Regions from separate parts of the Bradyrhizobium sp. ORS 86 genome, predicted to be linked through region 1. Evidence: riboswitches for the same ligand, from Rfam matches in the RefSeq annotation. Region 1 holds a riboswitch; the other holds the start of a gene.
The links. A riboswitch is a leader RNA that binds a small molecule or an ion and turns the genes downstream of it on or off. The one in region 1 is predicted to bind glycine.
Positions count from the first base shown of each region.

Region 1 (7,844 bases):
CTGCTTCTTGCCGTCGTCAACCAGGCTCTTGAGGTCCTTGGTCTCGACGCCCTCGATCGCACGCGCCAGCAGCTTGACGTTGCCGACCTCGCGGACGCCGCCGGCGCCGTTCGACGCTACGCCGCCGCCCATCGCGAGCTTCTTGCGGGCATCCGACAGGTCGCGCTCGAGCTTCTTGCGCTCCTCCATCAGCGCCGTGATGCGCGCCGGCACGTCCTCGATGGTGGTGCGCAGTTCGAGCGCGGCGGTCTTGGCCAGCGCGATGGTGTCGTTGGCGTGCCTGCGCGCATGGCGGCCCGTCAGCGCCTCGATGCGCCGCACGCCCGAGGCGACCGCGCTCTCGCTGGTCACCGAGATCAGGCCGATGTCGCCGGTACGGCGCACATGGGTGCCGCCGCAGAGCTCGACCGACCAGCCGAGCGCGTTCTGGCCATGCTCGCGGGCGCTCTTGCCCATTGAGACGACGCGGACCTCGTCGCCATACTTCTCGCCGAACAGCGCGCGGGCGCCGGCCTCGCGGGCGTCATCGACGGCCATGATGCGGGTGATGACCTCGTCATTCTCCAGCACGACGTCGTTGGCGATGTCCTCGACACGTGCGAGCTCCTCCGCCGTGATCGGCTTCGGATGCACGAAATCGAAGCGCAGCCGGTCAGGCGCAACCAGCGAGCCGCGCTGGGCGATGTGGTCGCCGAGCACCTGGCGCAGCGCCTCGTGCAACAGATGCGTCGCCGAGTGGTTGGCGCGGATCGCTGAACGCCTGATATGGTCGACCTCGAGCTGCAGCGCAGCGCCGACGTTCAGCGTGCCTTGCTCCACGGTACCGAGATGCACGAACAGATCGCCGGCCTTCTTCTGCGTGTCGGTGACACGGAAGGTGACGCCCTCGCCTGTGAGCACGCCGATGTCGCCGACCTGACCGCCGGACTCCGCGTAGAACGGGGTCTGGTTCAGCACGATCGCGCCGGTCTCGCCCGCCTTGAGGCTGTCGACTTCGGTGCCATCCTTAATGAGCGCGATCACCGCGCCCTCCGCGCTCTCGGTCTCGTAGCCGAGGAATTCGGTCGCGCCGAGCCTCTCGCGCAGCGGAAACCAAACGCTCTCGGTCGCCGCCTCACCCGAGCCAGCCCAGGAGGCGCGCGCCTTCTCGCGCTGCCGGTTCATCGCATCGTCGAACGCCGCCTGGTCGACGCTGATGCCGCGCGACTTCAGCGCGTCCTGTGTCAGATCCAGCGGGAAACCATAGGTGTCGTAGAGGGTGAAGGCGGTATCGCCGTCGAACATGTCACCCTTCTTCAGCCCCGCGCTCTTCTCGTCGAGAATCGAGAGTCCCCGCGCCAGCGTCTTGCGGAAGCGGGTCTCTTCCAACCGCAGCGTCTCTTCGATCAGGCTCTCCGCGCGCACCAGATCCGGATAGGCCTGGCCCATCTCGCGCACCAAGGCCCACACCAGGCGATGCATCAGCGGCTCCTGCGCGCCCAAGAGCTGCGCATGGCGCATCGCGCGGCGCATGATCCGGCGCAGCACATAGCCGCGGCCCTCATTCGACGGCAGCACGCCGTCGGCGACCAGGAACGCCGACGAACGCAGATGGTCGGCGATCACCCGGTAGGAGGCGACGGTCTGCTCGGTCGGTCCATGCCCGAGCGCGGACGCGGCGGCATCGATCAGATGGCGGAACAGGTCGGTCTCGAACACGCTGTCGACGCCCTGCAGGATGCAGGCCATGCGCTCCAGCCCCATGCCGGTGTCGATCGAGGGACGCGGCAGCGCCACGCGCTCGTCCTTCGTCACCTGCTCATACTGCATGAAGACCAGGTTCCAGAACTCGAGGAAGCGATCGCCGTCCTCCTCAGGGCTGCCCGGAGGCCCGCCCCAGATGTGCTCACCGCGATCGATGAAGATCTCGGAGCACGGACCGCACGGGCCGGTATCGCCCATCGCCCAGAAATTGTCCGAGGTCGCGATGCGGATGATGCGGTCATCCGAGAAGCCCGCGATCTTCTTCCAATGGCCTGCCGCCTCGTCGTCGGTGTGATAGACGGTAACGAGCAGCTTGTCCTTCTTCAGCCCGAAATCCTTAGTGATCAGGTTCCAGGCAAGCTCGATCGCGCGCTCCTTGAAGTAATCGCCGAACGAGAAGTTACCGAGCATCTCGAAGAAGGTGAGATGGCGCGCGGTGTAGCCGACGTTGTCGAGGTCGTTGTGCTTGCCGCCGGCGCGCACGCATTTCTGCGAGGTTGTGGCGCGCTGGTAGGACCGCTTCTCGACACCGGTGAAGACGTTCTTGAACTGCACCATGCCGGCATTGGTGAACATCAAGGTCGGGTCGTTGCGCGGAACCAGCGGCGACGACGCCACGATCTCGTGACCGTTTTCCTTGAAGAAATTCAGAAATGTCGCCCTGATGTCGTTGACGCTGCTCATGTTCATCCAATCGGAAAATGGGCCGGCCAGGCGCAAAATAACGTCAATTTCCGGCCGAACGCTTTTAGACATTGCCAGCCGCGGTGTCCAGAAACTGTGCAGGCGGATCATGGGCTTGCCGCAGGAGCACAAAGCCCGTTGATAGCAGCTTGGGCCGCGTTGACAGCCTTGGCGAAGGCGTGGTTCTGTCCTACCTATTGTTAAGTCACGTCGGGAGAGACCGGCCTTGCCGGCGCCGAAGGAGCAACCGCCCCGGAAACTCTCAGGCAAAAGGACCGCGTGACGTCTGACATCTGGAAAGAGGCGTTGACGGGCTTGGCCCCGACGCGTCCGCCGACGGGATAATACTCTCAGGCAAAGCGACAGATGGGGCTTTCTGCAGGTTTCTCAAGGGGAATGGGTCCTCGGCGGGAACCGCAAGGGCCCTGTGATGCTTGCAACCGATCATTCCCCGCTGAAGCAGACCCCGTTGCACGCGCTGCACCTCGCGCGTGGGGCCAAGATGGTGCCGTTCGCCGGTTACGACATGCCGGTGCAATACGCGGCCGGCGTCCTGAAAGAACACCTGCACACCCGCAGCCAGGCGGGCCTGTTCGACGTCTCCCATATGGGCCAGCTCGTGCTGAAGCCCAAATCCGGCAAGGTTGCCGACGCGGCGCTGGCGCTGGAGAAGCTGGTGCCGCAGGACATCCTGGGCATTGCGCCCGGACGGCAGCGCTACGCGCAGTTCACCAACGATGACGGCGGCCTGCTCGACGACCTCATGGTCGCGAATTTCGACGATCATCTGTTCCTGGTGGTCAACGCCGCGTGCAAGACCGAGGACGAGGCTCACCTGCGCGCGCATCTCTCCGACACCTGCGAGATCGTCTCGCTGGCCGATCGCGCGCTGATCGCACTGCAAGGACCGAAGGCCGAATCGGCGCTGGCGAAGTTTTGCGCCGATGTCGGTTCGATGAAGTTCATGGACGCCGGCCCGCGCCGCGTCAGCGATACCGACTGCTTCGTCTCGCGCTCCGGCTACACCGGCGAAGACGGCTTTGAGATTTCCGTGCCCGCCGACAAGGTGGAGGCGCTGGTCACCGCCCTGCTCGACAATCCCGAGGTGCTGCCGATCGGGCTCGGCGCGCGCGACAGTTTGCGGCTCGAGGCCGGGCTTTGCCTCTATGGTCATGACATCGACACCACGACGACGCCGGTCGAGGGCGCGCTGGAATGGTCGGTGCAGAAGGTTCGCCGAAGCGGCGGCGCCCGCGCCGGCGGCTTTCCGGGCGCGGACAAGGTCCTCGCGCAGTTCGCGCAGGGCGCATCGCGTCGCCGCGTCGGCCTCAAGCCCGACGGCCGCGCGCCGGTGCGCGAGGGCGCTGTGCTGTTTGCCGACGCCGGCTCAGGCGAGCCAATCGGCAAGGTGACCTCGGGCGGCTTCGGCCCGAGTCTCAATGCGCCCGTTGCGATGGGCTACCTGCCCACCGCCCTTTCCGCCATTGGCACCACCGTATTCGCCGAAGTGCGCGGTCAGCGGCTGCCGCTCAAGGTCGCCGCAACGCCCTTCGTCCCCAACACCTATAAACGCTAGAGGACATCCATGACGACGCTCTACACCTCCGATCACGAGTGGCTCCGCATCGAGGGCGACGTCGCCACCGTCGGCATCACCGACTATGCGCAATCGCAGCTCGGCGACGTCGTATTCGTCGAATTGCCCAAGGTCGGCCGCAGCCTGAAGAAGGCCGAGGCCGCTGCCGTCGTCGAATCCGTCAAGGCCGCCTCCGACGTCTACGCGCCGATCACCGGCGAGGTCGTCGAGGTCAACGAGGCGCTCGCGGCCGACCCCGCGCTGGTCAATTCGGATGCCGGCGGCAAGGCCTGGTTCTTCAAGCTGAAGATCGCCGACAAGAGCGAGCTCGACGGCCTGATGGACGAGGCCGCCTACGCCGCGCACACCGCCTGAGTGAATGAGTGAATGAACCGATTTTCGACCACGCACTCGCTGTCGTCGCCCGGCCTTGTGCGCAATTGCGCACTGGACCGGGCGACCCAGTACGCCGCAGCGCTTCAGCTTCATCACTGATGTCCCGGCGTACTGGATATCCCGCTTTCGCGGGGTGTGACGGCGAATAATGAGGATCAGCCCATGAACGCGCCCTTCAAGCCGAGCAACGAAGCCGCCACCGATTTCGTGCGCCGTCACATCGGCCCATCGCCTCGCGACATCGACGCGATGCTCGAAACCGTCGGTGCCCGGAGCCTGCAAGCGCTGATGAGCGAGACGCTGCCGCCGTCGATCCGGCAAAAGGCGCCGCTCGATCTCGGACGTGCGCTGAGCGAGCCCGAGGCGCTGGCGCATATGAGCGAGCTCGCCGCGCAGAACCAGACCTTCACCTCGCTGATCGGCCAGGGCTATTCCGGCACCATTCTGCCCACCGTGATCCAGCGCAACATTCTGGAAAATCCGGCTTGGTACACGGCCTACACGCCGTATCAGCCGGAGATCAGCCAGGGCCGGCTCGAAGCGCTGTTCAACTTCCAGACCATGGTCTGCGATCTCACCGGGCTCGATGTCGCCAACGCCTCGCTGCTCGACGAAGCGACCGCGGCGGCGGAAGCGATGGCGCTCGCCGAGCGCCACTCGCAGGTGAAGGCGAAGGCCTTCTTCGTCGACAAGGACGTGCATCCGCAGACGCTGGCGGTGATGCGCACGCGCGCCGCCCCGTTGGGCTGGGCCCTGATCGTCGGCGATCCCCTGACCGAGCTCGACAAGGCCGACGTCATTGGTGCGCTGCTGCAATATCCCGGCACGTCGGGCGCGGTGCGCGACCTCAGGCCCGCTATCGCATCGCTGCGCGCGAAGGGCGCGCTTGCGATCATCGCAGCCGACCTGCTGTCGCTGAGCTTGCTCGCCTCGCCCGGCGAGCTCGGCGCCGACATCGCTGTCGGCTCGGCGCAGCGCTTCGGCGTGCCGATGGGCTATGGCGGGCCGCACGCCGCCTACATGGCGGTGCGTGATACGCTGAAGCGCTCGCTGCCCGGCCGCATCGTCGGCCTGTCGGTGGATTCGCGCGGATTGCCTGCCTACCGGCTCGCGCTGCAGACCCGCGAGCAGCACATCCGCCGCGAGAAGGCGACCTCCAACATCTGCACCGCGCAGGTGCTGCTTGCGGTCATCGCCTCGATGTATGCGGTCTATCACGGCCCCGAAGGCCTGATGCACATCGCGCGGTCGGTGCATCGCCGCGCCACGGTGCTCGCCGCGGGCCTGCGCAAGCTCGGCTTCGCGCCTGATAGCGAGGCGTTCTTCGATACGCTCACCGTTGAGGTCGGCGCAAAACAGAGCGAGCTCGTCGCCCGCGCGCTCGCGGAGCGGATCAACCTGCACATCGGCGAGACCACGCTCGGCATCGCCGTCGACGAAACTACGACGCCCGAGACCGTCGAGGCCGTGTGGCGCGTGTTCGGCGGCAAGCTCAGCTATGCCGATATCGAGGCCGGCGCGCGCGAGGCGCTGCCGAAGGATCTGAAGCGCACCAGTGCCTTCCTCACTCATCCGGTGTTCAACACCCATCGCTCCGAGACCGAGCTGTTGCGCTATATGCGCAAGCTTGCCGACCGCGACCTCGCGCTGGATCGCGCGATGATCCCGCTTGGCTCGTGCACGATGAAGCTCAACGCCACCACCGAGATGATCCCGCTGACCTGGCCGGCATTCGGCAATCTGCATCCGTTCGCGCCGGCGGACCAGGCCAAGGGCTATCACGCGCTGTTCAAGCGGCTGGAAACGTGGCTGTGCGACATCACCGGCTATGATGCGGTCTCGCTGCAGCCGAACTCCGGCGCGCAGGGCGAATATGCCGGACTTCTCGCAATCCGGGGTTATCACCTCGCGCGCGGTGAGCCGCACCGCAAGGTCTGCCTGATCCCCTCCTCGGCGCACGGCACCAATCCGGCATCGGCGGCGATGGTCGGCATGGATGTCGTGGTGGTCGCGTGCGATGCGCGCGGCGACGTCGATGTCAACGACCTCCGCGCCAAGGCCGAGAAGCACGCGAACAACCTTGCCGCTGTGATGATCACCTATCCCTCGACCCATGGCGTGTTCGAGGAGCATATCAGCGAGATCTGCGACATCGTTCACGCGCATGGCGGACAAGTCTATCTCGACGGCGCCAACATGAATGCACAGGTCGGGCTCTCCCGGCCCGGCGATTACGGCGCCGATGTCAGCCATCTCAACCTGCACAAGACCTTCTGCATCCCGCATGGCGGCGGCGGGCCCGGCATGGGCCCGATCGGCGTGAAGGCGCATCTGGCGCCCTATCTGCCCGGTCACCCGGCGACCGATGGCGCCGTAACGCATCCGGTTGGCCCGGTCTCGGCCGCGCCGTTCGGCTCGGCGTCGATCCTGACGATCTCCTACATCTACATCCTGATGATGGGCGGCGAAGGCCTGACGCGGGCGACCGAGATCGCGATCCTCAATGCGAACTACATTGCCGCACGGCTGCAGCCGCACTTCCCGGTGCTGTATCGCAACGCGCGCGGCCGCGTCGCACATGAGTGCATCGTCGATCCGCGGCCGCTGAAGACGAGCGCCGGCGTCACCGTCGACGACATCGCCAAGCGGTTGATCGACTACGGCTTCCATGCGCCGACCATGAGCTTCCCGGTCGCGGGCACGCTGATGATCGAGCCGACGGAATCGGAGTCGAAGATCGAGATCGATCGCTTCTGCGACGCCATGATCGCGATCCGCAACGAGATCGCCGAGATCGAGAAGGGGCGCTTCAAGGTCGAAGCCTCGCCGTTGCGTAACGCACCCCACACCGTCCACGACATCGCCGACGATGCCTGGAACAGGGCCTACACCCGCGCCGAGGGTTGCTTCCCGGACGGAGTGTCGCGATCCGACAAATACTGGAGCCCGGTCGGCCGCGTCGACAACGTCTACGGCGATCGCAACCTGGTGTGCTCGTGCCCGCCGGTCGAGGATTACGCGCAGGCCGCTGAATAAAGCGCCCCTGGTGCAGGATGGGTAGAGCGCAGCGAAACCCATCACTGCCAATCAGCGCCGTGAAAGATGGGTTTCGTGGGGTTTATCATCGGACCGCGCGCTGCGCCGACCCGTTGGCTCTACCCATCCTACGGTCTAGAAGTGCTGCGTCTCTGACGCGTGATTCACTCGGTGTCGTTCCGGAGCTCGCGAAGCGAGACTCCGGAATCTGGATCCACGACTTCTGGATTCCGGGTTCGCGACTTGGTCGCGCCCCGGAATGACGGAATGGTCCGGCGCAAGGAAGGAGGCTTCATGCGCGAGCAATTCTGGTTTCATTTCCCGTTTCGCGTCCGCTATTCCGAGGTCGACGCACAGGCCGTGGTGTTCAACGCCCACTATCTGACCTACTTCGACACCGCCATCACCG
Region 1 covers NZ_CP120699.1:2,969,187-2,977,030, reverse strand. Annotated here, with positions in the region: gene alaS (alanine--tRNA ligase) at 1-2,427, opposite strand, end outside; glycine riboswitch at 2,628-2,715, shown strand; gene gcvT (glycine cleavage system aminomethyltransferase GcvT) at 2,858-4,003, shown strand; gene gcvH (glycine cleavage system protein GcvH) at 4,013-4,378, shown strand; gene gcvP (aminomethyl-transferring glycine dehydrogenase) at 4,562-7,435, shown strand; gene P6U25_RS13380 (acyl-CoA thioesterase) at 7,730-7,844, shown strand, end outside.

Region 2 (7,844 bases), 790 kb from region 1:
AAATCACGGAACGCTTTGATAAGCGTGGAAATGCCCTCGTCCTCTGGATTTGGACTGGGCCAACTTCGGCAATTCTTTACCCAAGTCGTTTCTTTGTAAAACTCCTCGATCCCGGTAGGAACAATTCCGACAACATCGCCAGACAAGGGGATAAGGAGAAAGCGCGGTCGGGTGGTCTGATGGGGCGTGGAGCTAATCTCGCCGACAAAATAGCGCAAGTTGTATTCGGAGGTCACCAGAAGTGCGTCGAACGCGTATTGCTTCATCAAACGCCGCGCTTGCTCGACCCGATCTTCGTACTCCCTTTGCGAAAACGGAACGTAAGGAATCGTTGTGACGGTACAATCACGAGCGGTCATAGCTTTTCTCCAACAAGCACCCCTAGCTTGGGGGGGCAACAGATACGAAATTCGATCAGGACTCTGACAGTGTGTTCGGCGAACGCTTTCATGGCAAGTTTGACCATCTAGACTGATCTTCACGATTTCCTTTGAAGGACAGTCCTTCCTACATTGGCAATCAAGCCTCATTTTTGGATGCAGAACGTTCCTGGTTAAGCATCGCACGGTCGTCGTAGCGTAGGAGACACGTCAAGGAACATCCCGCCCCCTGAACGAGATGCTTTCTACTTGAGGAAACATTCTCATCGATCTCGCTGGGGTACGCGCGCTCATTCCACGACTTCCGTATCCGTGGGAGTCGCGCGTATTTTTTTGTGCGAGATCAGCGGAACGCCGAGTTCCTCAGCCAGCAAGCGAGCCACTCCTTTGTAAGCGGCCTTAAGCTTGTCATGATAGACGATGGCTTGGACCCCGCCGACGATCGAATTTGCGCAAGCCTTCAGATCCACCAAGCGGCTTTCGTGATCATACCCCTCCGACACCAGCCAATGGTTTGGAAGGACATGGCTTGCTGCCATCGGCAGCCCATCGCGGGGCTGCAATACCGCCCTGGTGAAGCTTGGCTCGAAGTGAATGCCGCCAAGGCAAAGGACCGACTGCACCGGGTCTTCCATGCGATCGAAGGTACGCAGAAGAGCTCGCGCTAACACGCGAGCGGCAAGAGGGTTCGTCCAGTCCGCTGGCGAGCTCCCGATTTCGATATCGATGGTCGACGGTTTTAGCTCAGCGAGACGAGTACCAGAACTGCCAGCTTTGACGCCCGACCAATGCGTCGCCTCTAAGTAGGTCTGAAACTCGTGGAGACCAGAGGCAACACGCTCGTCTTCAATGGCGAGAAGAAGCCCGCGCGTGATCCGAGGGTCGACCGGACTGAAAGTGCCAGTCGCCAGATCGCCCGTCGTTTGCACTGTGAAGATTGCATTTGGCGCATTGGCGCCCTCGTGCCAATTCACGATACCGATAACATCGGCGTCACCAAAGCAGTGGTTCAAGGTTGGTACGTAACGCGCATAATCGTTACTCACGTACTCGTCGGTTGTCACGATCGAGATCGTCGTATCCAGCAAGCCCGGAATCTTGAGCACCGGATGCCCGTCAATCTCAGCCCCAGTTGGAATAAGGATGCGCTCGGCTTTCAAGGCATTCAGAACGTGAGCCGCCACTGGATCCTTTTCGGGGACCATGCAGAAGACAAAAACGGCGTGCCTCATCGCAAAGGTTCCTTCGTTTCAAGCAGGACACTCGCCGGCTTCGGGGCGCATGACGGCATAGGAGGCTCGCTCACGACAACGATTCCAACGGGCCGGCCGAATTCTTGCGGCGTGTACCAATCCGTCGAGGTGTTGATTGTCTAGGCAGACTAGACTCGCCCTCCCGTCGGCATCGTGCGTTTTCTCGAACGCATACGCAGCATTGCTGCGCTTTGCCATGTTCAGCGATGGAAAGCGGCAGCATACCGACCAGCAATGATTGGCAAAACTGCTTTAGCTTACCATGGCCGAACATCCGCCCATGCGGGAGCTGTTAGTTCATGCCAAGTTTGGAGGACTGGTCATCGCGCGATCCCTCAGCTCGGCTTTTTGGCCTTTGACGATATGCGATGGCTTGACATAGCGCAGCACGCCTGAAAATGTTTTCATGTCTTATGACGGTGTGCGGGAGAGCGCGTTGAGCCCATAGGCCCATCGCCGCCGACGGAGCAACTCCCCAAGGAAACTCTCAGGCCCAGGACTGCACGCCTAGGACAATCTGGAGAGAGGTGCCAACCGGGCATCCACCGAAGGGGACCGCTGTCATTGCGATTGCGGAGCAAGCTCTCAGGTGCACGGACAGATTTGGGGCGGAGCTATGGCTAAGCCATTGCACCGTTCACCCTGTCTTGGAGCACACGATGAGCACGATCAGCATTATTGGATCTGGTATCACCGGAGTAACTACTGCATATGCGCTAGCCAGCCGTGGATATTCAGTTACGGTCTTTGACCGGCTTCGTTATCCCGCAATGGAGACGTCGTTTGCCAATGGCGGTCAATTATCCGCAAGCAATGCCGAGGTCTGGAACAGCACAAGGACTATTATCAAAGGCCTCAGATGGATGCTGCGCAAAGACGCACCTTTGCTACTGAATCCGAGTCCGAGCTTTCACAAATATACCTGGTTGGCCGAGTTCATCGGTCAGATTCGGCACTACCGTCGCAACACGATCGAGACGACAAGACTTGCGATTGCGGCGCGACAACATCTGTTTAATCTTGCCGACCGGGAGGGTATCCACTTTGATTTGGAGCGGCGAGGGATTTTGCACGTTTACTCTAACAAAGCCGAATTCGATGCGGCTGCTCGGGTGAACGACCTGCTGACGGAGGGCGGACTGGAGCGACGTCCGGTTACCCCTTCCGAGATGCGGGTGATAGAACCTACGTTGCAGAGCCAGTATTACGGTGGATTCTTCACGCCGTCCGACTCGACTGGCGACATTCACAAATTCACTCGCGGTCTCGCCGCGGCTTGCGAGCGAAAGGGCGTTCGCTTCGTTTTCGGAGCGCAGATCTGCGACGTACGAGCGGATTTGGAAGGTGTGCGCATATGCTGGCAAGAAGGCGCGCTCAGGAACGAACTTGGTACCAAAAGAGCTGTCATCTGTGCCGGGATCGGCAGCCGCCGGATTGCTTCGATGGTTGGGGACCGCGTGAATATCTATCCCGTTAAGGGATATTCCATCACGGTGGATCTGGCGGACGAAGCTAGCCAAAATGCCGCTCCACACGTCAGCCTCCTCGACGACGCGGCCAAGATCGTCACAAGTCGACTTGGAGCGGATCGGTTTCGCGTCGCGGGGACTGCTGAGTTCAATGGAGAGAACCGCGACATACGGGCGGACAGAATTAGGCCTCTGGTGCGCTGGGTAGAGCGGTTCTTTCCGGGGATTTCGACCGCGCAGGTGGTGCCATGGGCGGGCTTGCGACCCATGACACCCAGCATGTTGCCGAGGGTTGGCCGTGGCAAAAAACCGAATATCTATTACAACACTGGCCATGGGCATCTCGGCTGGACACTGTCTGCGGTAACAGCTGAGATGGTTGCCGAGGCCATCAGGACAGAAGGCGACGGCACAGCATAGCCGAGATCTTGGTTGTTTGCTTATAGGCTTGCGCAGGTCGCGAGACGACGCTCTCAGCCATAGATGCTGAGAGCGTCGTCATGAAGCTTAGTCAATTTGCCATGCAATAGATTGGCGTGCATCATCCAACGCGGCTGTCTTGGTCGTACGGATGCGGCCTGAACAAAGGGAAATTGGGCGATGAGCTCCCGCCACCGGGAGATCGCAGGCGTCACTGGTGAAACTGATAACAACACGTAGCTTGAGGACGCGCGCGAGCTCCGATTCGTTCGGTCCGCGTCACAAAAGCGAGCAGAGCAGATACCTAGTTCGTTGCTACGCGCTTGTCCTTGCTCAAAGCTACTATGAGTTCGGCGCTCCGGTTCGCGAACTTGAGCCGTAACAACAATCCTACCCCAATCTAACTGTCGTAGGCTGCCCCAGATCCTTGCTCGTTGGATGAGAATCATGAATCGACAGTCGTGCTAAGTTCCTGTTTCTATTGGCAAGTTGCAACCGATGCCGGCGCATTTTCAAATTGAGCTCCTAACGGACTGAAATGCAGCGAGCACCCTTTCTATGTCCTCTGCGCTATGCGCCGCACTTACTTGCATGCGAATTCGCGCAGCACCTTGCGGTACCACAGGATACGAGAATGGAACGGCAAGGATGTCGCGCGCCGCTAAGAAGTCAGCAATTTGGACGGCGATCGCCGCGTTTCCGGTGATCACGGGTACAATGGGGTGATCGCTGCCAGAGACCTGAAATCCTAGATCGCTCAAGCCCTTGCGAAGCTGATACGTGCGGGCCGTGAGATTCTGCCTCAGATCGTCCGCCCTTTCTGCCAAGTCGATGGCAGCCAGCGAAGCCTCACACAGCGCCGGCATCAATGAATTCGAGAATAGGTATGGGCGTGCTCGCTGCCGCAGCCATGCAATGATCTCATGGCGGCCCGAGACGTACCCACCCGATGCGCCGCCAAGCGCTTTACCGAGGGTGCCGGTGAGGATATCGACTTGGTCTTCGAGCCCGTGCAGGGCTGGTGTACCGCGTCCGCCTGGGCCGATGAAGCCTACCGCATGAGAGTCATCGACCATGACCAGGGCGCCATGGCGTTTCGCGAGATTGCAGATCCCAGGTAGATTCGCGGCGATGCCGTCCATGGAAAAGACGCCATCGGTGACAACGAGCACCGTTCGGCAGTGACGTGCCTCGCGCAAGGCCCGGTCGAGTTCGTCCATATCATTGTTGGCGTAGCGGAAGCGCTCGGCTTTACACAGGCGAATCCCATCTATGATGCTTGCGTGATTCAAGCTGTCGCTGATCACGGCATCGCCAGCATCGAGGATCGCCTCAAAAAGACCAGCGTTAGCATCGAAGCACGATCCAAATAGGATCGTGTCTTCCGTCCGGACATAGTCGCTAACCCTCGTTTCCAGCGCTCTGTGAACGGAGTGCGTCCCACAAATGAAACGGACTGAGGACATTCCAAAGCCATACCGGTCGAGGCCTACATGCGCGGCTTGCACCAACGTCTGGTGGTTGGACAGACCAAGGTAATTGTTGGCGCACATATTAAGGATGTCGCGCTCGCCCACCGCGCGCAGGTTGATGTGCGCAGACTGGGGTGAGGCAATTTCTCGCTCCGCTTTCAGAAGTTTGCGTGACGACAGCTCATCGAGTTCGTCACGAAGCCTCTCACAAAGTGGGTGTCGCATGATCCATTCCCATTACGGATAAACGACGACGGTCGACCAAGCCGGATCGTCGTGCTTTTGCCAGTACAGGTCCATGAGGCGGCGGGTAACCGGCCCCACTTGCCCTTTACCAATCATAGCCTCGTCGATACGCGATACGGGCATAATGCCGCCCGCAGTGGAGGTGATGAACACTTCGTCAGCTCCCTTGATCTCCGCTCGGCTAATATCTCCACCGGTGACCGGGAGTCCAATCTCGGTGCAAAGATCCAACACAGTCCGTCGCGTGATGCCCGGCAACACGCCAAAAGCGGGTGTTCTCAGGGCGCCATCCTTTACAAGAAATACATTGAATCCTGGCCCCTCTGCGATGTGACCGATTGTATTTACGATCAGTGCAGTCTCTGCCCCCTTGTCATAGGCGTCGTAGAGGCCCTTAACGAGATCGAGCCAATGATAGTTCTTGATCGACGGATCAACCGATTTGGGCGGTATGCGGACCGTCTCGCTGATCGCGATATGCAAGCCTCGTTCCAGCTGCTCCTTGTTGGCGACCGACCCAAATGGGACTGCAAAGGCGATGAAGCGGTTCTCCGCTTGTCGCGGGTCGCGGCTGAACGTCGGCGATGATCCGCGCGTGCAGATCATCTCCACATAGGCCGACTTGTGGCCCGACAAAGCGACGCAGTTGTTAAGAATTGATGCTATGGCTTCACGATCATATGGCAGCTTCATTCGCAGGCGTTCAATGCCTCCAAAGAAGCGGTCAAGATGCAAGTCCAGCCGAAAGAACTTGCCATTCCAGACATGTACAGTGTCGTAGGTGGCGTCCGAGTGGAGGAAACCCCAATCGAGCACAGAGATTTTGGCTTCGGACATCGGCAGGTATTGCCCGTCCATGAAAGCAACCCCGTTAGGATAGTGCCGGCGATCGACATGACGTTCATCTATGCTCGGAACCGCAGGCGACAGGGAGCGAGACGAAGAATTGCTTGCGGCTGTAAGACCAGAGGTCTCTGACATTGGTACTCCATCCAGGTGAAATAGGTCGGCATACGGTCGATTGGACCGTCGTCACCCGGGATGGTAGCAAGCTCCTAGCGGCGCATTTTTCTAATATGAGGAGCCGTACGGGCGAAATCCTGCGTCTGATCCGATTATGCGAAGCTTCCAGACATGATCGGCGTCATCGCGATCAATGCTGATGGTCATCGGCCGCTCGTTGGCGATCCAGATTTGAGGTGAGTTCTATGAACCAAAATGGGCGGGCTCACCCGCGTCCTGACGCGCTGATGCATGAATCGTGCATCCGAAGCTACAGGGTGGTGTCGAGCCAGCTCCATTGATACCGGCTCGTGTAAGCTCCTGGAGCTCCAAAGCCCAATGCAGCCTATCCAGGCAAGAGGGCCGGTTCGTTGGTAAGATGGCGGACCGGTCGGATGATCGTGGGCGAGAGCGCCGAGGTCGCGCCTGAGCAAGACCGAGCCGATGACATGTCACGAAGCCAGCGCGGTCTCAACCAAGTTCACCCAGTAGGCGATGCCGTAGGACAGAGCATCGTCGTTGAAATCATAAGCGGGGTGATGCAGGCCAGCCGTCGGTCCATTGCCGAGGAGAATGATCGCGCCCGGCCGTGCCTCCAACATGTAGGCGAAATCCTCCGCTCCCATGCGCCGTTCGATATTGTCGTTCACCGAGGCAAGCCCCACCAGATGACGCGCCACATTAATCGCCAGATTGGTCCCTTCCGTGTGGTTGAAGGTTACGGGAACGGACCGACGATACTTGAACTCGATATCCGCGCCGAAGCCGCGCGCAATGCCTTGGGCGACAGCCAGAATTCGCTGTTCGGCAAAGTCCCGCAGACCAGGCACGAGCGTTCTGACGGTACCGGCCATTTCAACATGATCGGGAATGATGTTGTAGGCCTGCGCGGCATTAAATTTGGTGACGGAGATCACGAGCGACTCGAGCGGATTCGTGCTGCGTGAGACCAGGCTTTGCAGACCGACGATGATCTGTGCCGCAATGACGACGGGATCAATGGTCTCATGCGGCTTGGCTGCGTGGCCGCCCCTGCCCTTGACGACAATATCGAAGTCATCCTGCGAAGCCATGATCGGCCCGTCGCAAATGGCGAACTTGCCGACTTCGACACTCGGCGAGTTGTGCATCCCAAAAACCTGAGAAATGCCAAAACGATCCATGATTCCTTCCTGGACCATTCTTAGGCCGCCTGACGGCAGTTCTACTTCTTCCGCCGGCTGAAATATCAGGGCGACCGAGCCCTTGAAGTTGCGTGTCTTCGCAAGGTATTTCGCTGCGCCCAGTAGCATGGCCATATGGCCGTCATGCCCACATGCGTGCATTTTGCCGCTCACTTTCGACGACCAAGGCTTATTGGAGGCCTCAAGGATTGGCAGGGCGTCCATGTCTGCCCTCAAGCCGATCGTCGGTCCGTCCCCGCCCGCGCCTTGGATCAATGCGACGATGTCTGTTTCAGCAATCCCAGTTTCAATATGATTGATCCCAAACGATGCCAACTTCTCAGTCACGAACCTGGCTGTGTCGTGCACGGCATAGCCGAGCCTCGGGATTTTCGTGGAGGTGGTGGCGCCACGCGATTGCCTCGCTCTGCAGATCTCG
Region 2 covers NZ_CP120699.1:2,182,618-2,190,461, reverse strand. Annotated here, with positions in the region: gene P6U25_RS09940 (M24 family metallopeptidase) at 1-359, opposite strand, end outside; gene P6U25_RS09935 (D-aminoacyl-tRNA deacylase) at 671-1,612, opposite strand; glycine riboswitch at 2,048-2,145, shown strand; glycine riboswitch at 2,148-2,237, shown strand; gene P6U25_RS09930 (D-amino acid dehydrogenase) at 2,293-3,522, shown strand; gene P6U25_RS09925 (glycine C-acetyltransferase) at 4,035-5,219, opposite strand; gene P6U25_RS09920 (aminotransferase class IV) at 5,232-6,098, opposite strand; partial or broken gene P6U25_RS09915 (M20 aminoacylase family protein) at 6,695-7,844, opposite strand, start outside.
Region 2: another riboswitch for glycine. It lies ahead of P6U25_RS09930 (D-amino acid dehydrogenase); the one in region 1 lies ahead of gcvT (glycine cleavage system aminomethyltransferase GcvT).